DNA from 2 places in the Neobacillus sp. 204 genome. Region 1 is predicted to be linked to the other one. Evidence: riboswitches for the same ligand, from Rfam matches in the RefSeq annotation. Region 1 holds a riboswitch; the other holds the start of a gene.
The links. Region 1 has a riboswitch for FMN ahead of ACJ004_RS13825 (ECF transporter S component). Riboswitches for the same ligand answer to the same signal wherever they lie in the genome.
Positions count from the first base shown of each region.

Region 2: another riboswitch for FMN. It lies ahead of ribE (riboflavin synthase); the one in region 1 lies ahead of ACJ004_RS13825 (ECF transporter S component).

Region 1 covers NZ_JBJORY010000006.1:108,390-123,505, reverse strand. The annotation lists gene ccsB (c-type cytochrome biogenesis protein CcsB) at 1-9, shown strand, start outside; gene ACJ004_RS13850 (response regulator transcription factor) at 177-893, shown strand; gene ACJ004_RS13845 (ATP-binding protein) at 890-2,668, shown strand; gene sigX (RNA polymerase sigma factor SigX) at 2,944-3,495, shown strand; gene ACJ004_RS13835 (hypothetical protein) at 3,470-4,645, shown strand; gene ACJ004_RS13830 (peptidoglycan DD-metalloendopeptidase family protein) at 4,821-5,567, shown strand; FMN riboswitch at 5,712-5,844, shown strand; gene ACJ004_RS13825 (ECF transporter S component) at 6,011-6,595, shown strand; gene ACJ004_RS13820 (ferredoxin) at 6,704-6,952, opposite strand; gene ACJ004_RS13815 (YpbB family protein) at 7,208-8,245, shown strand; gene ACJ004_RS13810 (RecQ family ATP-dependent DNA helicase) at 8,245-9,759, shown strand; gene ACJ004_RS13805 (CPBP family intramembrane glutamic endopeptidase) at 9,756-10,361, shown strand; gene ACJ004_RS13800 (LysM peptidoglycan-binding domain-containing protein) at 10,358-11,074, shown strand; gene ACJ004_RS13795 (YpbF family protein) at 11,166-11,621, shown strand; gene ACJ004_RS13790 (manganese catalase family protein) at 11,656-12,225, opposite strand; gene ACJ004_RS13785 (spore coat protein CotJB) at 12,247-12,507, opposite strand; gene ACJ004_RS13780 (spore coat associated protein CotJA) at 12,504-12,734, opposite strand; gene ACJ004_RS13775 (CBS domain-containing protein) at 12,877-13,512, shown strand; gene ACJ004_RS13770 (hypothetical protein) at 13,569-13,937, shown strand; gene ACJ004_RS13765 (metallophosphoesterase) at 13,962-14,744, shown strand; gene ACJ004_RS13760 (genetic competence negative regulator) at 14,820-15,116, shown strand, end outside.
Region 2 covers NZ_JBJORY010000005.1:231,654-246,769, reverse strand. The annotation lists gene ACJ004_RS12615 (carboxypeptidase M32) at 1-724, shown strand, start outside; gene ACJ004_RS12610 (TerC family protein) at 1,034-1,819, shown strand; gene ACJ004_RS12605 (phosphatase PAP2 family protein) at 2,090-2,761, shown strand; gene pssA (CDP-diacylglycerol--serine O-phosphatidyltransferase) at 2,780-3,490, shown strand; gene qoxD (cytochrome aa3 quinol oxidase subunit IV) at 3,555-3,848, opposite strand; gene qoxC (cytochrome aa3 quinol oxidase subunit III) at 3,849-4,454, opposite strand; gene qoxB (cytochrome aa3 quinol oxidase subunit I) at 4,444-6,420, opposite strand; gene qoxA (cytochrome aa3 quinol oxidase subunit II) at 6,410-7,387, opposite strand; gene ACJ004_RS12575 (iron-sulfur cluster assembly accessory protein) at 7,763-8,065, shown strand; gene ACJ004_RS12570 (ABC transporter ATP-binding protein) at 8,215-9,930, shown strand; gene ACJ004_RS12565 (Cof-type HAD-IIB family hydrolase) at 10,076-10,834, shown strand; gene ACJ004_RS12560 (cold-shock protein) at 10,956-11,156, shown strand; gene ACJ004_RS12555 (YwbE family protein) at 11,328-11,525, opposite strand; gene ACJ004_RS12550 (hypothetical protein) at 11,518-11,721, opposite strand; partial or broken gene ACJ004_RS12545 (catalase) at 11,908-12,762, shown strand; gene ACJ004_RS12540 (GyrI-like domain-containing protein) at 12,929-13,396, shown strand; FMN riboswitch at 13,507-13,655, shown strand; gene ribE (riboflavin synthase) at 13,804-14,463, shown strand; partial or broken gene ribB (3,4-dihydroxy-2-butanone-4-phosphate synthase) at 14,517-15,116, shown strand, end outside.

The DNA.
Region 1 (15,116 bases):
GGTTCTTAAATAAATAAATTTTATAGCCTTCACTTTTAAAAAAGTGAGGGCCTTTTTAAAACTCAAATGTTTTAGGGTTTGTCAAAATATTGTCACAATTTAAATGGGGAATTAGCAGGAATATATAGCATAAAACAATACCATTTTGTAAAATAAACTCCATGGGGGGATTAATAATGGATAAAGACGTGAAAATTTTAGTTGTAGATGATGAGGAAAGAATTCGTCGTTTATTAAAAATGTATTTAGAGCGTGAAGATTATACAATTGATGAAGCTGAAGATGGAAATGAAGCATTAGAAAAAGCGTTTGCTAATGATTACGATGCCATTCTCCTTGACCTAATGATGCCTGGCAAGGATGGAATTGAAGTTTGTCGTGAATTAAGAGAAAAAAAGGCAACACCGGTAATCATGCTTACCGCTAAAGGTGAAGAAATTAATCGTGTTCAAGGCTTTGAAGTGGGTACAGACGATTATATTGTCAAACCATTCAGCCCTCGGGAAGTGGTCTTACGAGTCAAAGCATTGTTAAGGAGATCATCACAAACTAGTTACCTGCAAACGGAAACAACAACTAAAGACGTAATTGTATTTCCACATTTAACAATTGATAATGATGCACACAGAGTAATGGCTGATGGTAAAGAAGTTAGTTTAACTCCAAAAGAATATGAGTTACTTTATTTCTTGTCGAAAGCACCGGATAAAGTTTTTGATCGCGAACAGTTACTTAAAGAAGTTTGGCATTATGAATTTTTTGGAGATTTACGAACAGTTGATACGCATGTAAAGCGTCTCCGTGAAAAATTAAACAAGGTTTCCGAACAAGCTGCAAGAATGATTGTTACAGTTTGGGGTGTAGGATATAAATTTGAGGTTATTAATGAATGACCTTTTTAAGAAGTGTTGTAGGAAAGCTTTGGTTAACGATTCTTTTATTAGTATCATTTGTACTATTCATCTTGACAATCATGCTTCTCGAATTTTTCCAAAACTACAATGCTGATGAGATGAAGAATGATTTAACCAATACAGCTAAAAAAATTGCAAACGTTATACAAAAACATCCAGATGATAATTTTCCACTTGGCTTAGAGATATCCTGGGAAATTATCGATAAAGTGAATAATGTTGTGGTCATAAAAAATGACGATGAAATCTATTACTCTCCAAACACGGAAAATACAAAAAGGCTATCATTGACAGATATTAAAAATGATCCAAATTTATCAAAAGTATTTAATCAAGACATTACAGTGGAAAAGATCTCCACTCTTGCGTTTAATGATGAAGAAAAAGGTGCTAAGTATACGATTATTGGTGTACCTTTGCACCTTCCTGGAGAAGAGCATAGTGCAGTTTTCATTTATCAATCATTGGAAGTCATGCAAGAGACTACCCATGAAACAACTAAATTTATTCTCCTTGTTGCGGGTGTCGCTATTATCCTTACGACTATATTTGCCTTCTTTTTATCCACAAGAATTACCGCTCCGTTAAGAAAGATGAAAGAAGCGGCATTTGAGGTGGCAAGGGGGAAATTCGATACGAAAGTTCCTATCCTTACTCACGATGAAATTGGTGAACTGGCAACTGCGTTTAATCAGATGGGAAGGCAATTGAAATTTAATATGAGTGCACTTAGCCAAGAAAAAGAGCAGCTTTCTAGTATTTTAAGCAGTATGGCTGATGGGGTTATAACTTTTAATCGGGATGGCACGATTCTAATTACCAATCCACCAGCAGATCGTTTTCTTCAGTATTGGTATTATGAAATGGGGGCATTTAGTTCTGATTCCGAAGCTATACCACCAGAAGTTATGGATCTTTTTCAGCAAGCTGTTGATACGGAAGCGGAACAAATTGGCGAGATTTCATTTCAAGGCAGGCACTGGGTTATTTTAGTTAGTCCGTTATATAGTAACCGGTTTATTCGCGGTGCGGTTGCTGTTTTGCGGGATATGACGGAAGAACGACAGTTAGATAAAATGAGAAAAGACTTTATTGCCAATGTTTCACATGAGCTACGTACGCCTATTTCCATGTTACAAGGTTATAGTGAAGCAATTGTAGACGATATTGCTGAATCCCAGGAAGAGAAAAAGGAAATGGCAAAGGTCATCTATGATGAATCCTTGCGAATGGGCCGACTTGTTAATGAATTACTGGATTTGGCCCGAATGGAAGCAGGTCATCTCCAGTTAACAAAAGAGGAAATGAATATATCATCATTTATTAATCGTATTATCCATAAGTTTCAAGGATTAGCTAAAGATAATGAAATTCAATTATATGCAGAAATTGAAAATGGAATCACTTCAATTTCCTTTGATCCTGATCGTATTGAACAGGTACTTACGAATTTAATAGATAATGCTATTAGACATACGCCTAAAGGCGGCTCAGTTAAATTAAGTGTGACATCAGAAGACACGGGGATCATGATTCGAGTGAGAGACTCTGGCTCTGGTATTCCTGAAGAAGACTTACCATTTGTCTTTGAGCGGTTTTATAAAGCAGATAAAGCGCGAACAAGAGGCAGAGCTGGAACAGGTCTTGGACTGGCCATAGCTAAAAATATTATTGATGCACATCATGGACATATTTCTGTTCAGAGTAAACTCGATCAAGGGACGACATTTTCCTTCTTATTGCCTCGAAAATAGTAAAATGAACAAGTTTTTTGCCGATTGTTCTTGATTCATGAGAAACAATTAAAAGCGAGAGCGACTTGTCTAGGGGCTTATGACCTCGAGCCCCTAGGCGCTGGAGCTAGATACATTTCAAAACTCATCCATTACCGGGATGAGTTTTTTATCATATTTTTTGGGAATTGAATTCCAAATAATACCTTTCTTTTTGTCACAAAACAGTCTATATTTATAAGGTGAAACTTTTATACATATAATTCGACTAATATTATGAACGGGGAGGGGAATTGATGGACTCCGTTTTCGATGAACTTTATCAAAAATATCATCATGACGTTTTTCAATTTCTATTTTATATGGTTAGAAACAAAGAACAAGCCGAGGATCTTGTCCAAGAGGTCTATATAAGGGTGTTTAAATCCTATCGTCGTTTTGAAGGGAAGAGCAGTGAGAAAACATGGTTATTTTCGATCGCAAGAAATGTAGCCATTGACTTTTTCCGAAAACAAAAAGGATGGAAAGAAAGATTACTCGAAAAATTCGATTGGTCAACTGACCAATTGAGAGACGTATATCCAATTCCAGAAGAAATTGCAATGCAAAAGGAAGAAATCAGATGGGTATATAACTGCTTGGAATATTGCACATTTGATCAACGTGCCGTGATTATTCTACGTTATATCCAAGATTTATCAATTGCTGAAACAGCCCAGGCTTTAGGATGGACTGAAAGTAAGGTAAAAACTACACAACACCGTTCTTTAAAGGTTTTGAAGAAATATATGGAATTGTCTTATGAAAAGGAGGGATCAGCGAGTGAGAAAGTCAGAGTGGAGCGATAAGCAGCTCGAAGAATTATTAAGGCAAATGCCTAAAATACAAGATGATCGCAATCCTCGTGACATATTTCAAAATCTTACTTTACGAAAATCAAAAATAAAACAATGGCTGGTACCTGGGCTCGCTACGGTAGCTGCATTATTTATATTCTTTATCTTAGTTCCTAAATTAATGGTCGGGACCGATTTATCAGGAGATAATGAAAAACAAGAAAAATCCTCAGTCGAACAAGACATGCAGACTACAGATAAGAATTCAACCCTTGCCATGCAAAAGGATAGTGCAAGTTCAAAAGCAAGAACATTTGCTGCTACGGAAAAAATTGAAACTTTGAAAACGGCTATCTATGATGAAGAAGTGGGTAAGGGAAAAGTAATAACCTATTGGATACCTGACCAGCAAGCACAAATTCTTGTACCAGTTTCAACGGTAGTTAAAGAGACAAACAATAAAACATGGCTTAGGTTATTTGGTGAAAATATGGTGAATTTAAAGGAGCAGGAATGGGGATTAAGTGAATTCTATCCTCTTAATGCTACATTGAAACTTGATAAGAAAAATAAAGTTGTTTTGGTTGATTTACCAGCAAACCATCAGTATGGACAAGGATCAGCGACAGAAACAAATTTTATTAATGTATTACAAAAGGATATATCTTCAAACAGCAATCTAAAAAGAATAAAGTTCACAACAAATGGAAAACCAGGAATTGAATTAGGAAATTATGGGCATCAGAAAGAATTAAAAATTCAGCAACAAAAAAATCATGCCTTCTTTTTTTACTATTCCGAAGGTAATGAAATCCCATACCTGGTCCCCTCCATAGAAAAGTATAAAGATATTAAGACGGCCTTAGAGTCTATGAAGAAGGATCAGCCGTTACTAGGGTTAAAAAGTTCGCTTTTACCAGCATTGCCGATAAATGAAGTATCTATTAATAAAAAAACATTACTTGTTACAATGAATGAGGATGCGAGCATTCAAGATGACCAAACAACAATAAATGCTTATGAGTCACTGTTATTGACAGCTAAAGAGTTTGGTTTAGAAAAAGTCATGATTACGAATTCGCCAGTAAAAAACATTGGACCATTTGACTTATCAAAAGAGAACAAAGTCCCGAGGGCACCCAACTTACGGACGATGCAATAATTATTTTCAATCAACCGATTAAGGTTGATTTTTTTAATTATGAATAAAATAACTAATGTCTCCAAATTATAACAAGTATGCCTAATCACTCCTCCGCTACTGAATATGTTCTAAATGTGCAGGAAAAAACATATGGTGTGGAGGAGGAAAGAACTAAGGAGGTTGACAAAAGGAAATGCGAGATTACATAAAAAGGGTTTTTATTGCCCTAATTATGGCGCTATGTGTCAGTTTGTTATTTTTAGGTGGAAAACATTCCGAAGCAAGTATGAAGGTTGACAAAGAGGTAAGGGATGGATGGATATGGCCAGCGGATGGGATAATTTCTGATACATACGGGACAAGGATGGGCAAACATAAAGGTATTGATATTGCTGGAAAATTAAATACACCTGTCCTAGCCGTTGCTGAAGGACAGGTGGTGAAATCCTATTACTCTAATACATATGGAAATGTGGTGTTTATAAAACATCCAAGTCATTTTGTGACGGTCTACGCACACTTAAACAAGCGAAACGTATTTGTAGGTCAAAAGATTAAACAAGGGGCAATAATAGGGAAAATGGGGAAAACAGGACAAGCTACAGGGACCCATCTTCATTTTGAAACTCATCAGGAAGAATGGAGATATGATAAGAAATTTGCCATGGATCCAGAAAAAATATTAGGAAAAGCTGACCCAGGGGAGACCGTAACGGGAGGTATCGCTGCTAGTAATGACGATGTATTAGAGGCGAGTTTACATATTAAACCCCAAAATGAGGATAAGATAAAAGTGAAAAATAAACAATATATAGTCAAACAAGGTGATACATTATATTCTATTTCGAAAAAAAGAAACATCACTGTGACACGAATTAAAGAGCTAAACCATCTTTCCACGGATTTGATTAAACCTAAGCAAATATTAAATGTAAATTAGTTTTCAATAACAAAGCCTGTAGACTTTTGTGTGCAGGCTTTGTTGTTGAAATGGGAAAAACAGTGACAAACTCGTTAAAGTGGAAACCTTTTACTTAACAAAAAATAGCTTCTAAAGTATAATTAAAATTGTAACTAAATATCGATCTATCTTCGGGGCAGGGTGAAATTCCCGATCGGCGGTATTTGAGTAAAACTCATTAGCCCGCGAGCCGTATTAGGCAGGATTTGGTGCGATTCCAAAGCCGACAGTATAGTCTGGATGGGAGAAGATGGAGGTTCTGCAGACGTTCAAAAATTATACATGTAATGAACGTTTATTAAGCGTGCCTTTGTGAACTCCCTCAAGCAAACATTGTTGAGGGAGTTTTTATTTAAATGGGGCTCGACTGTTTGCTGAACCTCTCTTCCTAAACGCGATGGATCAAAAAAGGAGAGAGGAAGATGAAGAAGATGAAGAAAAAGAGGAAAATGAATGTAAAGGCCTATGTGTCGATTGGGATGCTGAGTAGTATCGCTTATCTGCTAATGCTACTAAACTTTCCATTGCCGCTATTCCCAAATTTCTTGTTTGTCGATTTCAGCGACATCCCTGCATTAATTGCCACTTTGATTTTTGGACCAGTTGCAGGAATCTTAGTTGAGTTTTTTAAAAATGTTCTTAATTATATTGCAACAGGTAGCCAAACAGGAATTCCTGTGGGCCATATAGCCAATTTTGTTGCTGGAATTGTGTTTATCCTGCCGACATATTTTGTATATAATAGACTCAAAACTAGAAAGGGTATGACACTAGCATTAATCTCCGGAACGGCTATCATGGCGGTTATGATGAGTATCTTAAATTATTTCTTTATTTTACCAGCTTATACCGTTCTTATGGGTTTCCCAGATATGCGAAATTTGGTCGTGCCAGCTATCTTGCCATTTAACATTTTAAAAGGTGTCATGATGTCTGTTATCTTTATGCTTCTATTTATTCGGATGCAGGCATGGATCAATAAATTTACAACTATTAAAAGCGTATAATTGTAGAGCAGCAGGGGGGAGATTATCCTTCCTGCTATTTTGTTATTAAAATAAAAAACCCCTCACCGATAAAGGAGAGAGGCAGTAGCTTAAATATTATCCTAAATATTATTCAAATTTCGTTGGATTGCCATCAAAAGCTTCGTCTGCTACTTTAATGGAATCAGTAGGACAGCCCTCAAAAGCATCCATCATATCGTCGATTAATACATCAGGAATTTCAACAATTCCTTCATTATCATCAAGTGTTACGAATGCGATACCTTCATCATCGTAATCATAGATATCTGGTGCTGCTGCGCCGCAAGCTCCACATGCGATGCATGTTTCCTTATCAACAATTGTATACTTTGCCATGAAAAAAACCTCCCAGTAAATTGAAAAAATAATACTCATTTCCATCATCAATATGAAAACGGATAACTCATATCTATTGTAAAACTGTATCGACAACTTTTCAATAGAAAAATGCCCTTACTACTTTAGATTATATAGGTGATTTTCTAAATTTTCCACATTTATGGGCAACAGGATTCTTTGTTTCATGGTAGAATATAGAGGAAAAATGATTATTTTGTCGAATACGTGCGAAGTTAGTGGTGGGAGGTTCCTATGCTGCAGATTGAATCCATCATTCTTTATAGTATCAAACAATTAAACAGGGAACGGACCATTTATTCGGTCTACCACCTTTTAAATGGAAAGAAGTCATCACAAACCATCCAAGATGCCCATTTATTTTCCTTGAAAAGTTTTTTTGGAATATACGAACAATTATCAAGGAACTCATTTGAAGAAATAATCCAATCGATGATCAACAATAGGTGGATAGAAAATAATGGTGAACAACGATTTAATCTAACGCCCCTTGGACAGAAACTCCTAGAAAAAAAACAACTCCCCAAGTATATTGATGGCTGGAACTATCATCAAATTGCATCCTTATTTTGGGAAAGGCTGTCATTATTTGTTCAGGTAGTATCCAATTTAATGTTCGGAGAGACAAGGTATATACCCATCCAAAAAAACAAAGAGGTACATAGTTGGTTAAAATCGATACTAAAAGATATCCCCTTGCCTAGGATGGAAGTAGGGACCACCGTTTATTCAGAGCTTAATGATTGTTTGGATGCGGGAAAAGAAGTTGACCCCTCCCTTGTCGTATTTCAGTTAACAGGTTTTCAACAAATTGGATTGACCCCTCTTCAAGTAGGGAAACAGTTGAATTTAAATTTCCATGATTACCAAATCGAGTTTACAAATACACTTCATTATTTAATTCAAAAAATCAAAGAAGATGGTCATCAGTTAAAAATCTTACCATTACTAATCCACGATTTAATGGAAGAAGATGATTTAACCCTTTCCGCTAGGAAAACACAGAAATTATTAAATCAAGGGTATTCACTTGATATGATTGCAAAAATAAGGCACTTAAAATTAAGTACAATAGAAGATCACCTTGTTGAATTAGCCTTAAATATAGATGATTTCTCCATTGATACTTACGTAGAAAAAGAGTTGCAAAATAAGATTTTGGAAATCTCACGGCAAATAGCAACCAAACAATTGAAGTTGATTAGAGAAAAAATAGTAAGTGCAACATATTTTCAAATTAGGTTGGTATTGGCGAAATATGGTGATAGATAATGGAATTAGAAAAAGTATTAAAAGAACATTTTGGTTATCCATGTTTTAAGACAGGTCAAAAAGAGGTAATCACATCAATTTTATCTGGTCAACATACATTGGCCATGCTCCCAACTGGAACTGGAAAATCATTGTGTTACCAACTTCCAGGGCTAATGTTAAAGGGGCAAATTTTAATCATATCTCCACTTCTTTCACTGATGCAGGATCAAGTAGAACAATTTAAAAAATTTGGAGAAAAGAGAGTCATTGCATTAAACTCTTTTCTTTCTGCAGATGAGAGACAGAAGGCGTTTCATCATCTTGATCAGTATAAGTTTATTTTTATATCACCTGAAATGTTAATGGTTCCATATATCATCCGAAAACTTCAAGAATTAACAATTGGATTATTTGTGGTAGATGAAGCCCATTGTATTTCCCAATGGGGCTTTGACTTTCGACCGGATTATTCAAAGCTAGGTGAAATTAGAAAAAAGTTTGGCAACCCACTCACTCTTGCACTTACTGCAACTGCCACCAAAAAGGTGCGGGAGGATATCATTGATTCACTTGACTTAGAGGAAATAGTAAAAATTGAATCAACTATTGACCGGCCTAATATCGGCTTTTATGTAAAAGAATTATATGACTTCCGCGATAAGCAAGACGTTGTCCTTGATCTTGTTGCCAAGTTGACAAAGCCAGGAATCATTTATTTTTCAAGTAAAAAAGTTGCCGAGCAAATAGCCTTATTATTAACCGAAAAAAGGATTTGTCGTGCAATGGCTTATCATGGCGGACTAGACCAACACACACGAATTCTGATCCAACAACAGTTTATTTATGGACAACTAGATGTTATTTGCGCAACCAGTGCCTTTGGAATGGGAATTAATAAAGAAAATATAAGGTTTATTATTCACTATCACATGCCGATGCAATTAGAATCTTATCTCCAGGAAATTGGAAGGGCAGGTCGTGATGGAGAACCGAGTATTGCCATCCTTTTATATACTCCAGGAGATGAACAACTTCCTCTCCAGCTTGCCGAGAGTGAATTACCATCTGAACAACAAATAGACTGGTTGTTCAAAAAGATAGACGAAAAACAGATTGAAAAGGATGGAAAGATTACGTTAAATACGCAACTTATGGACCTTGGCGGTTTTTCAGAGATTCAATGGCGAATTGTTGAAGACATCATTATTAATACACCAATTGAAACAGTAGGTCTTAAACAATTACAAAACCTTATTAAGGATTTTGTTAAGGATAGAATAACAATTAAAAAAAATAATATTTATAAAATGAAAACATGGGTGGAATCTAATTTCTGCAGACGTGAATATATTTTACAGTATTTCGATGAAACCCTGTTAAACAAGGTTCACCAGTGCTGTGACATTTGCGGACTTCAATTCAATGATTTTCAAACAAAAGATTCTATTAATTCTCCTTCGGTGATGAAAACTGAACAAAACTGGAAGAACTATCTTGCCAAAATTCTAATCAATAGTGAGTTGAGGGAATGAAAAAGAAGTATTTTGAATTAATTAATGGATTAACAGATAAAGATTTGCTTTTCCATCTGTATATGACACAAGTAATTCTCTGTGGGATCTCATTGCTATTAGGGTTTATATTTTTTGACCATTTCTCGTATTCAGAGAATATTTCTTTTGATGATTCCCGCGTTTTTACCATTGGTATCCCTGCAGGTTTAACAGTTGTGCTGTTAGATATCCTCTTAATGAAATGGCTGCCGATGTCCTTTTATGATGACGGTGGGTTAAATGAAAGAATCTTTAAAAATAGAAATATCTTTCACATCCTAATCATTGCACTTTTTGTAGCTTTTAGTGAGGAATTATTGTTTAGAGGGATCATTCAAACAAAAGTAGGACTAATTTTTGCGAGTATTATCTTTGCAATTATACATTATCGATATCTTTTTAATTGGTTTTTATTTGTAAATATAGTTGTATTAAGCTTTTTTATTGGATTAATTTATGATTGGACAAATAATTTACTCGTTACAATTGTTATGCATTTTGTCATTGATTTTTTATTGGGTGTTTATATAAAATGTAAAAGCCCTACTAGAAATAATGAACAGGGAGGAGTGCAGCTTTGAATAATGAAGAACCCTACAGGGACCAGGCAGAACGATTAAAACAACGAATAGAAAAAATTAATGAGACAGTGGACTCTAAGGATGTTTTGCCGTCGCGTGAGCAGATCCATCGTCAAAAGAAGAAAAAAACAAAGTGGAAGCTAAAATATCCAGTTATTCGTTTGTTAGTCTTGTTCTTTATCCTCCTCCCTATCATTATTTTTAGTGTAATTTCATATCGTGACGGTGCAAAAAAAGTAAATGGGGTTGTGAAACTGGCGGAGGATTCTGTTGGGTATGAAACCATTAATTTGGAAAAATCAAATGAGGAAGAACAAATAATGGGAGAAAGTTCGGATCAATCCGAGGAGAATCTTGCTGAGAATAATGAAACTGAAGAATCTAGCGAGGAACCTAAAAACGGGGGAGAGCCGTCTGAAACGACTGCCGATACCTCTGTTGAAACCGACAATACAAATGAAAACAAAACGGATACACAAGTTTCAGAAAATAATAGTGAACAAGAAAAAGAGGCAGAAACAACAGAAACATCGACAGAAACACAATCAAATTCTATTGTTACTCATACCGTTAAACCAAATGAAAATTTATATAAAATAGCAATGACGTATTACCATTCTCCAAAGGGGATGGACATCATCATGAAAGCCAATAATCTTCAAAGTGACCATATTAGCGCAGGTCAGGTTTTGAAAATACCATTGAACAACTAGCCGATCCATTAGGGATCGGTTTTTTTATGAAGAAAAACATAATAGAAAGGACAAGTTCATATGTATATATAAGAAATGGAGGGTGATAAGTATGGATTCTCCGATCCAATTACTTGAAAATACGGATCAGGCAACAAAGCAAGCACTTGAAAATGTAAGAAAAAGAAAAGAAAAGTTTGACCGGTTTAAAAAGCGTCACATTCTCTCAATCTGGGCAACGATCATCTTGGCGACGAGCTTTTTTGTTTATTTATATATAACGGTTGCCAGCATTTATTCCTATTCTTTTGCTGCGATGTTTTCTGCCTTTGTTAATGATTCTAATAATTTAACTCTACTAGTCTTTTGTGTTGGCATGTATGGGACGATGAACTTACTGAAGGAGAAAAGAGACAAAGCAGAAAAAGAATACCATGAATTACGATGTGAAATTGTGGACCGCAGTAAAGATTACTGGAAGAAAGAAGAAGAATGGAAAAACCGTCATATTGTTTTTGAAATGATGAAAACCAAATATGATATTAACCTATATCATGAAAAGAAATAAGAAGCAGACCATGACTGCTTCTTTATTGATTTTATTAGAATATTTTCTTCTTGCCCTGTTCATCTTTTAAAATTTCCACTGCTTCCCGGAAGCGTTGCGAATGGATGATTTCCCGTTCACGTAAAAAGCGAAGACTATCATTAATATCTGGATCATCACTTAAGTTAATCAACCACTGGTAAGTTGAACGTGCCTTTTCTTCTGCTGCAATATCTTCATATAAATCTGCAATTGGGTCACCCTTTGCAGTTATATAAGTAGCCGTAAATGGAACTCCTGCGGCATTATGATAGTATAATGCTTTATCATGGTCAGCATAATGTGCACCCAATCCAGCTGCCTTCAATTGCTCTGGAGTGGCATCCTTCGTTAATTTATAGACCATTGTAGCAATCATTTCGAGATGGGCAAACTCTTCTGTACCGATATCTGTTAGAAGGCCAATTACCTTATCAGGAATTGTGTATCGTTGGTTTAAGTATCGTAAAGCAGCAGCAAGTTCTCCGTCGGCACCCCCATATTGCTCAATTAAATATTTTGCTAAAGTTGGATTACAAGTACTGACTCGAACAGGATATTGTAATTTCTTTTCGTAAATCCACATTGAATTCTTCCCTCCCTTAAATTAAACTTGCCAAGGCCAAGGAGTATCGTCCCAATTCCATGGAAATCCAGAGTAACTATTTCCATATTGTTGTAATGGGCCGAATTGGCTTTCAAATGCCTTTTTCAAGTGTTTTCTTTCTTTTGCGTAATGATTGAACTGATTGATGGCTTCAAGATCGTCATTGTGTGTATCCAAATAAAGGGTCAACTCGACTAAAACAAAGTCAACAGCCTGCAGTTGCTCCATTAATTGATAATATTCGGCAGGTACTTGTTTCATTGAGGTAATCCTCCTTTGCCAGGTTCAAGCGGACCAAACCAAGGATCATAAAATGCTTTCCAGAGCGTGCCGGCTCGAAGTGCTTCAAGCGGTGTAAATTGTGGCAGATTCGGTGGCTGAAAACCCATATATAAATGAGGTGGGGTAGAATAGGCTTTTTCTATAATAGGCTTACAAGGGTCAAACGGACTCGCATACGGATGATAAGTTTTGAAATGAGTATTCATTGTAGCCCTCCCTATATTCAACATCATTTAATCATATGAAAATTTCCTATTTCTATGACTTGATCTTAAAAGATGAAGGGTTTTTTCCAAGCCTTGAAGAAGTATACTAAATAAAGATGATTTTATTTTGAGGTGATGGGAATTGTTCGTAAAAAATATTATGATTCCAAAGCATGAATGTTTTACCGCACAGGAAAATACTTCTCTTAAAGAAGCGTTGGAAAGTTTAGAAAAACATCAGATTGACGGGCTGCCGGTATTAAGCGGAGATAGGTATGTAGGAGTGGCGACAAGATATAGCATTTATGAGAGCTACTTTAAATCTGATAAACAAAAGGATCAGTATTTAACATCAACCTATGTAAAAGATATTGCTACACATCATGATAAGTTTTTAGAAGGTGGAGAATTATTTGAGAAAACACTTCTCGATCTAAAGGATTTTCCTTTATTAGCGGTTGTTGATGCGAACAAAAATTTTCTTGGAGTGGTTACGCGCTCAGATGTGATTAGTTCTTTTGAAAGCGCATTTGGTGTTAACCGTCCTGGGGTAAGGATTGCCTTTACATCGGTTGAAACTGAAGGACGTATTGCTCGTCTGTCTGAAATTGCTCATCAATTTCATGAGCATATTATTTCGCTGGTTACATTTGATGAAACGGATAAACTTGTCCGAAGAATCGTTATGAAGATTGAGAAAAAAGATAATATCGATAGATTCACCAAGAAATTGGAAGAACATGGATTTAGAATATTGAGCATTCAAGAGGATCTATAACCAGTAGATGGTAAGTTTTTAAATCCTTCTCATACATTGTATGGGAGGGGTTTTTTATGTTTATAAAAGTGGTAAAGTTTTTCGTCATTTTTTTATGTGGGTATATACTCATCAATTGGATTTCAATTCCACATCCCTTTGTATTAGCCGACTTCTTTATAAGTTTTGTCGTAAATCCATTAAAATTTTTTGCGGCTACTTTGGTTTTTTTTATCGGGTTTCTTTTAACAGGCCGAGTAATCAGTGAGCTTATTGTTGGAGCAAAAAAACCTTGGCATAAACGAAAAGTAATGTTTGTCAATATTTTCGTTGACTATCTCTGTTTCCTTCTAGTTTTTTCCCTTCTTTTTTATTTAGGTTGGGAGCAAACAATTGTCTTTTTTAGTTTAAGTCTTTTTTATGGTATGATTTCCATTGAACGCTAAGTAAAGAAATGGGGAAAGAGACATATGGTTTTTGCTTTAGTAAGCTTGTTCATCATTGGTGGATGCCTTCTTATATATATGTTACGAGAAGCTTTCTTAAATAATATCATTGAACATGAATTATGCTTCCCAGACTTTCCTAAATCACTAGGCAGTGTTTCGATTTTTTTTATTTCAGATATACATAGGCGAACGGTTTCTGATCATGTAATTAATCCTGTTATTGGGAAAGCAGATATTGTTGTAATCGGAGGGGATTTAACAGAAAAAGGAGTCTCTTTCGAAAAAGTAAAAACAAACCTGAAGAAATTAAAGCAAATTGGTCCAGTTTATTTTGTTTGGGGTAACAATGATTATGAAGTAGATTATCATAAATTGGACGCTCTCCTACTTGAGTTAGGAATTAAAATATTAGCAAATACAGCTGTAACTTTTGAATCGGGTCAAGGTGATAAATTTTGTTTACTGGGTGTAGATGATTTAAGTCAAGAACGTGATCGCCTTGATTTAGCCTTACTAGATGCAGAAGATAGTAGCTTTAAGGTTTTAGCCAGTCATTATCCTAATATTACAGATAAAATCCTGCCGGAGCATAATATACGTTTGGTGTTAAGTGGTCATACACATGGAGGGCAAATCCATATTTTTGGATATAGTCCCCATGAACGAGGAAAAATAAAAAAATTGGAAAATACAGTTCTTCTAATTAGCAATGGTTATGGTACCACTTCTATACCATTGAGGTTAGGGGCGCCTGCAGAATGTCATCTGATAACGCTAAATGGGAATTCTGAAAAAGAAGGATAAATATAGACAATTCACCAACAGAACCCTAGGGCATACACTGAAAACAAGAGTTATGTCACGGCAGGGGGCAAAATCATGCGCTTAGAACGCTTAACAGCCAATAAAATAAAAATTTTTCTAACCTCTGATGATTTATTTGACAGGGGACTCTCCAAAGAAGATATTTGGAAGGACTCCATTAAATGGAATCAGCTTTTCCATGATATGTTGGAAGAGGCAAGTGAGGAATTTGATGTTGATATTCAAGGTTCTGTTGCGGTAGAGGTGTTCTCCCTCCAGGCTCAAGGGATGATATTAATCATTACCGTTGATGAAGTAATAGAAGATGAAGAAATTCTCTATGATGGATTTATCGAGATGCAGGTAAGGGTT
Region 2 (15,116 bases), on a different contig from region 1:
TGGAACCATCCATGAGGCAGGGCATGGAATCTATGAGCAGCATATCAATCCTCAGTTTGAGGAGTCAGTTCTCCAAAGCGGGGCATCCTTCGGCATTCATGAATCTCAATCGAGATTTTTAGAAAATATGGTCGGCCGCAGTAAGGAATTCTGGAAATACTTCTACCCTAAATTGCAGGAGTATTTTCCAAAGCAACTCGAAAATATTTCTGTCGATGAATTTTATCGGGCCGTGAATACAGTGGAACCATCATTTATCCGTGTAGAAGCGGATGAATTAACGTATAATTTGCATATTATGCTTCGTTATGAGATTGAAAAAGCATTAATCAGCGGGGAGATTGAAGCGAAAGACCTGCCAGTTATTTGGAATCAGAAAATGCAGGATTATCTTGGTGTCACACCAAGTACGGACACTGAAGGGGTCTTGCAGGATGTTCATTGGTCCTTTGGAGGCATCGGTTATTTCCCGTCATATTCATTAGGAAATCTCTATGCAGCGCAAATCCTCCGTATGATTCAAAAAGATATGCCTGATTTCTATAATCATATTGAAAATGGGCGATTTGATCTGATTCAAGAATGGTTAAAAGAAAATGTCCATCAATATGGAAAGCTGTATACACCGAATGAGTTGATTGTAAAGGTAACTGGGGAAGAATTAAACGCTGAATATCTGGTTGAATATCTTGAGAAGAAATACTTAGAGGTTTACGGAATGTAAATGTAAGGTCATGGGGGATAAGTTTATTACAAACTTAAACTCGCATTGACATTTTAATGGAATTATAATAAAGTAATAGTAATTAAATATTTCCTTTTTAAAGGGGAGTAGCTGCTACAATAAAGTCGTCATTCCGAGGATTCACTTCTCCGGCTTTATTGGCAACATCGACGTTGTTAGCAAGACCTTTACTTTACTGTAAAGGTCTTTTTGTGTTCTCTTAGGCCTTTGCTGTAATCAGTAAAGGCCTATTTTTATGGCGTTAGGGAGTATTTTTGAAAAGAAACAACTTTTAAGGAGGAAATATTCATGGACATTACTCTTTTACTGGAATACGGCTGGGTGTTATTGATCTTGGTGGCATTAGAAGGTCTCTTAGCAGCAGACAACGCTTTAGTACTTGCGATTATGGTTAAACAACTACCAGAAGAAAAACGTAAGAAGGCATTATTTTATGGTTTAGCAGGAGCCTTTATATTCCGTTTTGCTTCCTTGTTTGTGATTTCGTTTCTTGTGGATGTATGGCAGGTTCAAGCTATTGGAGCTCTATATTTACTGTTTATGGCCGGTAATCATATATTCCGTAAGGTCATAAAAGGAAAGGCAGAAGAACAAGAGGAGAAGAAAGTATCAAAGAAAAGCAACTTTTGGGTGACTGTTTTGAAAGTTGAAATCGCGGACATTGCTTTTGCGGTTGATTCGATCCTTGCTGCTGTAGCGATGGCTGTTGCCTTACCAAACACACCACTTCCAAATATAGGTGGTCTGGATGGTGGTAAATTCTTAGTTATTTTTGCTGGTGGTATCATTGGGCTAATTATTATGCGCTTTGCTGCGAATCAGTTTGTCAAGCTTTTAGAAAAACGACCAGGTCTTGAAATTGCTGCCTTTACGATCGTAGGGTGGGTGGGTGTGAAACTTGCCGTTTATACGTTATCACATCCAATGTTATCTATTTTAAACGAGGATTTTGCGCATTCAACAGGATGGAAAATAAGCTTTTATGTGGTATTGGTAGGTATTGCTGCAGCAGGTTGGTTTTTTTCAAAAGAGAAGAGCACAAAACCAGTGAGAGAAGAGCCTGAAACATTTTAATTATTTTTTCCTAGGCAGTGTTAAAGGTTATTGTTGATTTTGCCACTCTGTTGATTGGAGCGGAAATCAACAGACATGTTTAACACAGCCTTTGCCTATTTTGAAAGGCAGACTTAACAAATCTGCCTTTTTTTATGATTGCTAACTAGGATAGTACTTTTTTGACATACTATTCAAAGGTAAAGTGATACTAAAGGTTGTAGAAGCTGGAACTAAGAGTATCATATCAATTAGAATCATAATTCCATTTTGCCAGAGAGGTTTGTTTGAATGAAATTAAAATCGTATCTTGTTATCGCCTTTATCATAAGTGTTGTTTCCATAATTGGCTTTAGTTTGATATCCTTATTCATAAGTGACCGAAAAATCATCCATTTTGATCGGATAATCATCAATAGTGTTCAAGGACTCGAAACGACGGATCTAACTAATGTAATGAAATTTTTTACGTTTATTGGTTCTGCCCCATTTGTCATTGTCCTTAGCCTTTTTCTTTTATTTTTCCTCTATAAAGTGCTGCATCATCGCTTAGAATTGATTTTATTTGTTGCAGCAATAACAGGGTCTGCGATATTAAATGGGATCTTAAAGAATTTTTTTCAAAGAGTACGCCCTGATTTTCATCGCTTAATTGAGATAGAAGGCTATAGTTTTCCAAGCGGTCATGCGATGAATGCATTTACGGTCTATGGAATTATTTCGTTTTTATTATGGCGGCATATTACTAGCAGTTTGGGAAGATGGATATTAATTTTCGTAAGTGTGGTAATGATTTTAGCCATTGGTATCAGCCGGATCTATTTAGGTGTCCATTACCCCAGTGATATCCTGGGCGGCTATTTTGCTAGCGGCTTTTGGCTTACAACAGCGATTTTATCTTTCCAATATTATCAAGAAAAACGTTATAATAGGAATAAAAAGCAGGAAAAAGAAATTGCGTAATTATTTTAAACGTATGGAGTGATACATATTATCAGAAACAGTATTCCTAATCTATTTACCATTTCAAATTTATTTTTTGGATATTTATCCATTATGTATTCCGCCCTGGGGGATTATAAAAATGCAGCCATCCTAATTTTGATAGGGATGATGCTTGACAGCATGGATGGCAGGATAGCCAGGATGTTACATGTGGATAGTGAATTGGGGAAAGAACTTGACTCGTTAGCGGATGTGGTTACATTTGGTGTGGCACCTGCTATGATGGCTTATTATTCCTATTTCTCTGACTTTGGCATTGCAGGGATGGCTATTTCAGGGTTATTCCCTTTATTTGGAGCCTACCGATTAGCGCGGTTTAATATTAATGCCGTCAAATCTTCAAAAAAGTATTTTACCGGTGTGCCAATAACTGCAGGGGGAGGCTTGTTAACTCTGCTTACTCTATTCCAGGGGAAAATGCCAGAGATCATTCTTCCAATTGCCTTTTTTATTATTTGCTATTTGATGGTTAGTACGATAAAAATTCCTAGCCTGAAAGATGTTCCACTACCGAAATATGGAATTTTGGTTACGCTTTTCCTAGGGTACGCGATCTACCTCGTCTTTAAAAAAGAACAGCACCGCTTCCCATATTTCATATATGTCGCGATTCCACTATATGTGGCGTTTATCATCTTCCAATTAATAAGAAATAAAAGAAAAAGTAATGGTGGAATAAAAAAATAAAAAAAGGGTGTCAGGTACCATGTGAAAATTTCACATGGTGCCTGACACCTATTTTTGTTTCTAATTACATTCCAAATGACATGACCCATATGGATCCTGCGACGGTTACGAAGGCGATGAAGAAGCCGTAAACGACGTTGATGATTTGGGATTTGCCGTCTTCTCCTTCGTTCATGTGCATGAACATATATAGTTGAAGCGCAGCCTGGATTATAGCTAAGGAACCGATAATCCAGAGGATCGTTTTAAAAGGAAGATTGGTTTTTAGTGCCACACCGAGTGCTGCAAAGGTTAGTACTAGTGACATGATAAAACCTAATACGTGTGTAAGTGGAAACCCTTTTGTATTTTTAGCCATTTATGCCACCATCCTTGCTAAATACACAAATGTGAATATAAAGATCCAAACAACATCTAAAAAGTGCCAATAAAGGCCGATAATAAATGTTTTACGGGCAGTTACAGGTGTTAAACCTCGTTTTAAAATTTGGATAATCACCATAGTGGCCCAGCCAATCCCCATGCTCACGTGCAGTCCATGTGTACCTAGTAAAACAAAGAAACTAGATAGAAAGGCACTTGTTTGCATTGTTGCGCCTTCGTGGACATAATGAATAAATTCCGTAATCTCCATGAACACGAAGCCGGCTCCTAGCAGGAGGGTAATAATGAACCATAATAATAGACCATTACGGTTATGGCGGCGCATCTCATAGATTGCTAGACCGCATGTAAAACTACTTGTTAATAAAAGGATCGTTTCAATCATGACATCTTTGATTTCAAAAAGGTCCTTTGGTGTTGGACCACCAGCATATCTCGCATTTAGTACAGAAAAGACCGCAAAGAGAGTACCAAAGAGGATAATCTCCGCTCCTAAGAAAATCCAGAACCCGAGAATATTCATCCGGTTTTGTTCCGTTTGATATTCGAGTGGTAAGGCTGTGTTCACATTAGCTGACATGGCTGTTCCCCCCTTTTTCGACGTTACGCCATGCTTTTTCCGTCTCTTTTATTTCGTCAACAGAAACATGGAAGCCATCGTTATAATCGAATGAACGAATGATTAAGCCAATAATTATTCCTACAGTGGCTATAAGAGCCGCAATTTTCCATTCAAAGACAAGGAAGAAACCAGCGATGCCAAAGATAGCACCCATATAAATTGGTAAGCCGGAATTACTTGGCATATGGATCTCTGTAATTTCGTCGTCTTTTAGTGTTAATCCTTCGTTATTCTTTTTCATATACCAGAAGGAATCAACAGATTTTACTTCAGGTAGTTTTGCAAAATTATAGAATGGAGGCGGTGAAGCAGTAGCCCATTCTAGGGTTCTTGCATTCCATGGGTCGTTTGAAATATTGCGGTCTGCATAGCGTGCGCTCCAATAAATGTTATAGCAAAGGGCACCAAACCCGATCGCTAAAATGACAGCACCAATCGTAGATAACATGAATAATGGTGCATAGCCTGATTCAGCCGAGTAGGTGTATGAACGGCGAACTGCACCGTCTAATCCAAGGAAGAACATTGGCATAAAGGTTAAGTTAAATCCAATCGTAAAGAACCAGAAATGAATTTTTCCGATTTTTTCATTGAGCATATGGCCGAACATTTTTGGCCACCAGTAATATAATCCTGCAAATACCGCAAACACAACCCCAGGAATTAACACATAGTGGAAGTGAGCGACAAGGAATAGGGTGTTATGGTATTGATAGTCGGCAGCTCCCATTGCGAGCATGACCCCAGTTACACCACCGATGATAAAGCAAGGAATAAACGCAAGCGCCCAGAGCATCGCAGTGCTAAACTCGATTCGACCTTTTCTCATCGTGAATAACCAGTTAAACATTTTGACACCCGTTGGAATGGCAATCATCATTGTCGTAATCGAGAAGACAGAGTTGACTCCTGGTCCAGCTCCCATTGTGAAGAAGTGGTGGACCCAAACAAGCATACTTAAAAACGCAATACCAACAATGGAGAATACCATTGATTTATATCCAAACAACATTTTTCTGGAGAAGGTGGAAATAACCTCAGAGAACATTCCAAACGCAGGAAGAACAACGATATAAACTTCAGGGTGACCCCATAACCAGAAAAGGTTAGCCCACATCATATCCATTCCTCCACCGCTTAAGGTGAAGAAGTGCGTCCCAAAGATCCGGTCAAATGTCATTAATGCAAGAGCTACAGTGAAAATAGGAAAGGATGCTACAATAATGACTGACGCAATAAAGGAAGTCCAAGTAAACATTGGCATTTTCATTAATGTCATGCCTTTTGTTCTCATTTTTAAAATTGTAACAATAAAGTTAATTCCCGTCATCAGGGTACCAATCCCGGCAATTTGCAGGGCAATTGCGTAATAGTTATTCCCGATTCCAGGCGTAAACTCTTTACCTGCAAGAGGGAAGTACGCAGTCCAACCAGCATCTGGAGAACCACCAATAACAAACGAAATATTAAACAACATCGCACCACTAAAGAACAACCAAAAGCTAAGAGCGTTAAGTTGTGGGAAGGCCACGTCACGAGCACCAATTTGCAGCGGAATCACCACGTTCATTAAACCAATTAATAATGGCATTGCTGCAAAGAGAATCATGATAACACCATGTGTTGTAAAAATTTCATTGTAATGCTGTGCATCTAAAAATTTCATCTCTGGTCGAGATGTTTGAGCCTTCATTAAAAGCCCATCTACTCCGCCTCGGAAAAACATCAGCACACCAGAAAGGATATACATGATCCCAATTCGTTTATGATCGACAGTTGTCAACCATTCTCTCCAAAGCCATTTCCATTTCTTTAAATAGGTAACTCCAGCTACAATGCCTATCATCGTTAAGAGAATAGCAATCTGTGAACCTAGTATTAATGGGTTGCCGACGATAAAAAAGTCATGCCAATTAATGCCCATTGTGTTCACCTCCATCAGAATTTTCGTCCGTGTTCATTCCATCCATGTCCATAGAATTCCCAGTTGTTTCTTTTTCTTTAAAAATCTTTCCTTTTACGCCATGTACTTCATATAATTCAGGGTTTGTATACGTTTTTGAATTCATATCTGCATGGTTGACCCAGACTAGATGAGTACCAACGAATGTCTCACGTCCTAAGTGTGTAGGCTTAAGTAGTTCAACGTATTTCTTTTCCGTTAACTTAGGCGCAGTATCTTTGACTTCATTTACCCATTTTTCAAAGGCTTGCGGGGATTTTGCTTCGACTGTAAATTCCATCTCAGCATAACCCTTGCCGTTAAAGTTTGTATTTCTTCCTAAAAATTCTCCAGGTTTGTCAGCGGTAAGGTACAACTCTGTCTCCATCTTATTCATGGTATACTTTTGACCGCCTAAAGCAGGAACCCAGAAGGATTGCATTGTGCCAGCAGAGGTTAATTTAAACTGTACCGGAGTACCAGCAGGTATGTTCACATAGTTCACAGTTTCGATTCCTTGCTCAGGATAGCTAAAAATCCATTTCCAATCGGCGGAAGTCACATTGATGGTAATTGGTTTTTTATTTTCATACCCGGCAGGTACTTTTTCTAGTTTATAGATTGTTTTAACAGTAGGAATTGTTAAAGCAATAACAATAAGAATAGGAATCACAGTCCAAATTATTTCTAATTTTGTGCTTCCATGTTCTTCAGGAGGCTGATAATCTGCATTTTCAGGTTTAGCACGATATTTCCATATGATATATCCAAATAAACCAAATACCACGACAACCACTAGCAGCATAAAAATAAGTGACCAGTTAATCAAATCAAGAATATCACGTGCTGCAGGTCCTTTTGGATCAAAGACGACCATTTTTGAACAGCCGCTTAAAAGTAGAATTGGTAATAAAGCTAACAGTGGAAATAAGTAGCTTTTTTTAAACATGTATATATCTCCCTTCCATAATGTACACTTTTAAGATTATAATCGTGAAATCTTTCACAAACAAGATAAAACTATTTTCCTTTCTGTTTTTTACTGAATTAAATATGTTTATATTAATTATTATTTAATATTAATTAGTCTTTTTGTTTTTTCTCAAAACCTATATTAACAATATTGCTGTGATGATAATATAGGTTTTTGGATTAAATTGTGACAAATTTGTTAAGGATTTAATATCCAATGCGAGGGAAAATAAGGGAAGTTGATTTTATAAAAAATCTAACTATGTTTTTGTTGTCACAAATCTTTTAATTGTCTATTTTAGATAAAAAGTGGGATAATACGTAGGAATACATAGATAGAGGAGAGCAAAAAATGAAGGTAAAAGTTAATCGTAATGCAGCTAAAGCGTTGAAAAAAATGTTAGAACAAGAAGAAGCACAAGGAAAACTATACCGAGTTTATGTCACAAGTATTCATGGGGACCACGCCCATTATGATTTAATGCTGGATACGCCAACAGAAAACGATGTAGTGGTTACAAGCGATAAAGAAATTGATTTTATTCTTGATAAAAATGAACCTGCCTTAAATAGTATCTGGATCCAATATTTCCAATTACCGAAAGAAGAATGGTTAATTACTAACCCTACAATGGGCGTCCACCATCACCATTAATAGAACAAAAAAACGCTTGTTAAATGTGACTGGCGTTTTTTTATTGTAAATATTTTCTTAAAACTTGAAAAAGTTAGTAAATTTTTCATATAATCCTATTATTGTGATTCATAACCAATTATGAGTTTCTACACAAAAGGAGATTACATATGATTCGACGTTTTTTTTCTTATTATCGACCCCATAAGAGGCTGTTTATTTTAGATTTTGTCAGTGCAGTCATAGTAGCAGCCCTTGAATTAGCCTTCCCGCTTGCAATGCAATGGTTCATTGATAAATTACTTCCGAATGGAGATTGGAAAGCGATTGTTTCTGTCAGCATTGGTCTATTTCTGGTTTATTTACTAAGTACGTTTCTGCAATTCATTGTGAATTACTGGGGACATAAGCTCGGGATTAATATCGAAACGGATATGAGGCAGGAATTGTTTGAACATGTCCAGAAGCAATCCTTTCGTTTTTTTGATAATACGAAAACAGGTCATATAATGAGCAGAATTACCAATGATTTATTTGATCTTGGCGAACTTGCCCACCACGGTCCAGAGGATGTTTTTATCACAATCATGACTTTTGTTGGCGCATTCTGGATCATGTTGACGATAAATGTGAAACTCGCGTTTGTTTCGATTTTAGTGCTTCCATTTTTGATGTTACTAGTAGTTGTCTGTAATTTAAAAATGAATAAGGCATGGGGGCACATGTACACAAGCATTGCAGACGTCAATGCTCGTGTCGAGGATAGTGTTTCCGGCAGTCGCGTGGTTCAATCCTTTACAAATGAAGAATTTGAGATTGCTAGATTCCAAAAGAATAATCAGACCTACCGCGGCGCAAAGTTAGGCGGATATCGTGTCATGTCTTTTAGTATTTCGGGTATTTACATGATGACAAGGCTAATTACCATTATCGTTCTTGTTTATGGATCATGGTTGAGTTTTACTGGCCAACTCACCTATGGGGCACTGGTCGGTTTTATTCTCTATGTGAATGTCTTATTGAAACCTGTGGATAAAATTAGTGCAATCATGGAGCTTTATCCAAAGGGGATGGCAGGTTTCAAACGATTTATTGAAGTAATTGATGCAGAGCCAGACGTGAAGGATACAGAGAATGCGGTGGATATAGGATCACTTAATGGAAATATCATCTTTGATAACGTATCCTTTTGCTACGATAATCATAAATCCGTCCTTGATCATGTTAATTTGAACATTCTTGCCGGGGAGACTGTGGCTTTTGTCGGCCCATCTGGGGCGGGCAAAACAACCATGTGCTCCCTGATACCAAGATTTTACGATGTGAATGGTGGAGGCATATATATCGATGGACTTGATATCCGGAACATGACTAAAAAGTCGTTGCGGTCACAAATCGGTATCGTTCAGCAGGATGTGTTTCTGTTTACTGGAACACTAAGAGAAAATATTGCTTATGGAAAACTGGATGCATCCGATGAGGAAATTGCAGAGGCAGCGAGAAGGGCTCATTTGGAACAATTTATAGCTTCCTTGCCTGAAGGCTACAACACACAAATCGGTGAACGAGGATTGAAGCTCTCAGGTGGTCAGAAGCAGCGCCTGGCAATTGCTCGTATGTTTTTAAAAAACCCGCCCATTTTAATATTGGATGAAGCCACTTCAGCTCTTGATACGGAAACAGAATTGATTATCCAAGAAGCATTGACAGAACTTGCTGAAAACAGGACCACACTTATTATTGTCCATAGGCTCGCAACCATACGTAATGCTGACCGTATCATTGTGGTGACGGAGGAGGGGATCGCTGAAGAAGGCCGCCATGATGAGTTAATTGAACAAGGAGGCATTTTTGCCAACCTTCATCGTGTTCAGTATCAACAATAAATATCCAAGGACCCTACGACAAATTCGAAGGGTTCTCTTTTTTTGTTAACTATAAAAACATTATGTAAACTAAAATGTTTGATTAGTATTTAGTGATGGTGTTAATCTAGTAATGGGAAAAATATGAAGGGAGCACGTTATACATATGGAAAATTTTAAAAATGATGTTGAAATTAAATTAGTTGCACTCGATATGGATGGTACTCTTTTAAATAATAAAGGACAGGTTTCAGAAGGAAATCGCCAAGCCATTAAAGCGGCTAAGGACAAAGGAATATTTGTAGTTTTAAGCACAGGACGTTCGCTGCTGACAAGTAGAGAGCATGCTGACTCATTGGAATTAGATTCGTATTTAGTAACGGTTAATGGAAGTGAAATTTGGGATGATAAACGTGAATTAGTGGAAAGGAATTTGGTAAAGTCAGAACATATAGAGTGGATGTGGAATTTAACGCAGCAGCATAATACAAAGTTTTGGGCAATTAGTACGGAACGAAATTGGCATAATGAAATGCCAGAAGACCTACATTCACTCGAATGGATGAAATTTGGTTTCAATATCGATGATGACGAAACAAGAGCGCTTATCATGAAGGAATTACAGGAAAAAGGTGAATTTGAACTTAGCAATTCAACCTTGAAGAATATCGAAGTTAATTCAGCTGGAATTAATAAAGCCAAAGGTCTTGAAATTGTTTGCAACAGGCTTGGATTGGAAATGAAAAATGTGATGGCAGTTGGAGATAGTCTCAATGATTTGGCGATGATCAAGGCATCCGGATTAGGAATCGCAATGGGAAATGCTCAAGACATTGTTAAAGAGTCTGCTGATTGGGTTACAGTGACGAACGAAGAAGATGGTGTCGCAAAAGCAATCCAGAAATGGGTCTTAGATAATAGCTGATTCAGAGAAAAAATTTTTTTGAAAGTTGGCTAGTATAGCATAAAAAAAAATGGGTAAAAATAATTAGGCAAGTCAATTTGCAATTTACATGTAATTGTTACATGCTAGGAGGCTACAAAGAATGGAACATGGTAAAGTAAAATGGTTTAACGGTGAAAAAGGTTTTGGATTCATTGAGCGCGAAGGTGGAGAAGATGTGTTTGTTCACTTTTCTGCTATTCAAGGCGAAGGATACAAAACATTAGACGAAGGTCAAGAGGTAACGTTTGAAATTGAAAGTGGCCAACGTGGACCACAAGCAGTAAACGTCCGTAAATCATAATGACCCGCCGATAAACAGACCCAGCGAATGGGTCTGTTTTTTTAGTTTCTACTGAAAAATGAAAAGGAGTTGGATTGACCGAGAAGGATAATAAATAATCCGCAGGGTAAATGATAGAGCAATTCACTAAAAAAACCCCCTCTGCGATTTAGCACAAAGGGGTTTAACTAACTAATTATTTATTTCCTTCACTCTGCCAACTTGCCCATCCGTGAGCCTAACCTTTATACCATGAGGATGAAAACTGGACTTGGTTAATATATCCTTGACGGTACCCTCTGTTAGTTTCCCGCTTCTTTGATCCGCTTTAAGGACTATTTTGACAAGAGCACCTGGGGAAATATCGGCTCGATTTTGACCGCTAGACACCCATTTTTCTCCGTGAATTACTTACTTTTTTCGTTTGCTGGCTTTGCAGCTTTTTAGTGGCCATAGAAGCGCTTCCGCCTACATTTCCGCCAGCGGATTTGTTTTTCTTATTTTGCAGCTGTAGTTTCATCGCCTCTTGCAGACTAATTTTCTTCTTCGTTTCTTCATTTGTATTTGTTTGATTTGAATCAGTCATAAAAAATCCTCCTATAAAAGTGTTAAGTCCATTATATGCTATTTTCATCTAAATTAAAATTTAAGTATTTATTCAAAAGATAATCAGGCAAGTTGCCACTATTATTTATAAAGTCATATTTATTTCATATTTTTTAAAATTTTCCAACAATTGATATGATAGAATAAACAAAGGGACGTCCGATAATGGGTAAATGCGGATGGAGCAGCCGTTTGGGTGAAATATCACTTTAAATCAGAGCAAGGCGTTAAGAACATGGCACCAGAACTTGCCGGGAAACTAGCCGGAGATAACCCTGATTACCATACGGAAGATTTATTTAATGCAATTGAGAAGGGAGATTTCCCTGCTTGGAGATTGCATCTTCAAATCATGCCATTTGAAGATGCTGATACGTATCGCTTCGATCCATTTGATGTCACAAAAGTATGGTCACATAAGGACTACCCGTTAATCGAGGTAGGACGGATGGTTCTCAACCGTAATCCTGAGAACTACTTTGCTAAAGTTGAGCAGGCCACATTCTCACCGGGAACAATGGTCCCTGGTGTCGAGGCTTCACCAGATAAAATGCTTCAAGGCCGACTTTTTGCTTATTCAGATGCCCACCGCTATCGTGTAGGTCCAAATCATAACTTGCTGCCAATTAACCGTCCGAAAGTGGAGGTTAATAACTATCAACGTGATGGCGCGATGCGTTCCGATCAAAACGGCGGCGGCTCTGTTTATTATGAGCCCAATAGTTTTGGCGGACCAAAGGAAGAACCTAATCATAAACAAACAGCCTTCCAGGTTACTGGGGTTGCTGAACAGGTGGCCTATGATCATAACGACCACTATTCACAAGCCGGTGACCTCTATCGATTAATGTCTAAAGAAGAGCGTGCCCGCCTAATTGAAACAGTTGTAGGTGCAATGAAGCCGATAGAGAGAGAGGACATTAAGCTTCGCCAAATCCAGCATTTCTACAAAGCAGACCCAGAATATGGTGAAAAAGTAGCCAAAGGGTTGAATTTAGCCATCCCTCAAGAGGTAAAGTAACCTTAAAAACTAGTAAAAGGCCGTTCATTAACGTGAGCGGCCTTTTTGAATCTAAGTAAGCGGAGTAATCGTTAGTTTTTTGAATGATTTAGTCGAATTATTTATGCAGGATTTAAGAGCAAGGATTAGAATTATATTAATATGATAATTCAAAAGGGGGATTAGAATGAGTATCCAAGTAATCGAAAAAGAAGAGATAAAAGTTGTTGGAATTTCATGGAATGGAACCTATTCACAAATCAGTGCACTCCCGAGTTTATTTAAGGAGATGCTAAATCGATTGGAAGAGGTATCTTATCAAACGAACGAACCTGTTTTAATTGCACCTTTTCATAGTAGAGAAACAGAAGTTACTTATTATGTGACAACACCCGTTGAAAAAATTGAGGAAGTTCCAGATGGAATGGTTGGGTTTACGATTCCAAGTAAAAATTATGTTTGCGCTACCCATAAAGGAAGCCATGACGAAGTAGAAAATACATATAAACGAATTTTTTCATGGATGGACGAATATGGGTATGAACAAGATCACAACGCATTAAGTATTGAGGTATACAAGGAAGATAATAAACATCTTATAGAGAATGGCGAGCTCCATTTTGATATTTACTTGCCAGTCAAGACTTATAAATAAGAGGTCTGTTAAAGCTTAGCGTATTGATTTCTAGTTTAGGGCATACTATTTAGTGCAAAATCCTTTACTATTAGAATCAAGTATCATAACATATAAATATATATTCGAATAATTTCCTTCGGGGTCAGGTGAAATTCCTAACCGGCGGTGATGAAGCCATGCTTCTTAGTCCGTGACCCGGTTAACATTTGTTTGTTAAGCGGTGGATCTGGTGAAACTCCAGGGCCGACAGTTAAAGTCTGGATGGGAGAAGGAAAAGACGGGATTAACTGTAGGTGAAGTATGCCTATTTTTAAGCCTTTATTTTCTATTGTCTTATACAGGACCCTGAGGACGTTTGTCTTCAGGGTCTTTCTTATTTTTTAGAGTAAGCATTAAAGGGAAACATAGTTAGGAGAAGGAACGATATGTTTACTGGAATTATTGAAGAAATAGGCGTAGTCGCAAACATCCAGCGGACTGGCGAGTCGTTTGTGTTAACCATTGAAGCGAAAAAAATACTGAATGATGTCCATCTTGGCGACAGTATTGCCGTTAATGGGGTCTGTCTAACGGTTACATCTTTTACTGGTAAACTATTTACGGTAGATGTAATGCCAGAGACGGTCAGAGCCAGCAGTCTAAACATGGTAAAACGTGGTTCCAAAGTAAATCTTGAGCGGGCGATGGCGGCAGGAGGAAGATTTGGCGGTCATTTCGTCTCAGGACATATTGATGGTACAGGGGTAATAAAAAGTAAACAATCTCTTGAAAATGCTATTTACTATGAAATTGAAGCAGAGCAGGAGTTATTAAGGTATGTAATCTTAAGAGGATCCATTGCAGTGGATGGGACAAGCTTAACTGTATTTGCAGTATCGGAAAACAGTTTTACATTATCGATTATCCCACATACATTGTCTGAGTCGATTTTAGGACTTAAAGGTTCCGGAGATATTGTTAATATAGAATGCGATATGATTGGTAAATATGTGGGACATATGATCAAAAACTTGTCGACTGATCCTGGGCAAAAAAGTTCCAAAGGGATAACTGCTGAATTTTTAGAAAAGAATGGCTTTTTTTAAATAAGGTGAGTTAATTTTCTAGCATTAAAAACAATCGAAAGGAGAGAGGAAACGTGTTTAATACAATTGATGAAGCCCTTTCTGACTTGAAAAAAGGGAAAGTTGTCATTGTCTGTGATGATGAGAACCGGGAGAATGAAGGGGATTTTCTTGCCCTTGCTGAAAAGGCAACGCCGGAAGTGATCAATTTGATGGCGACACACGGAAGAGGTTTAATCTGCGTCCCGATTGAGGAAGATTTAGCTCGAAAGCTGGATTTATCTCCAATGGTTTCCAATAATACGGATCCACACGGAACAGCTTTTACCGTAAGCATCGATCACAAGTTTTCGACGACAGGCATTTCAGCGTTTGAACGTTCGGCAACGGTGATGAGTCTGGTTGACCAGGATTCGAAAGCATCTGATTTTATACGACCAGGTCATATGTTTCCGCTTATTGCTAAAAAAGGGGGAGTCCTACGGAGAACAGGGCATACTGAAGCAGCCGTAGATCTTGCCAAATTATGCGGTGCCAAGCCTGCTGGGGTCATTTGTGAAATTATGAAGGAGGACGGAACGATGGCGCGCGTCCCTGAACTTCAAAAAATTGCTGAAAAGATGAACCTAAAAATGATTACAATCAAGGACTTAGTTGAATATCGAGTGAAAAAG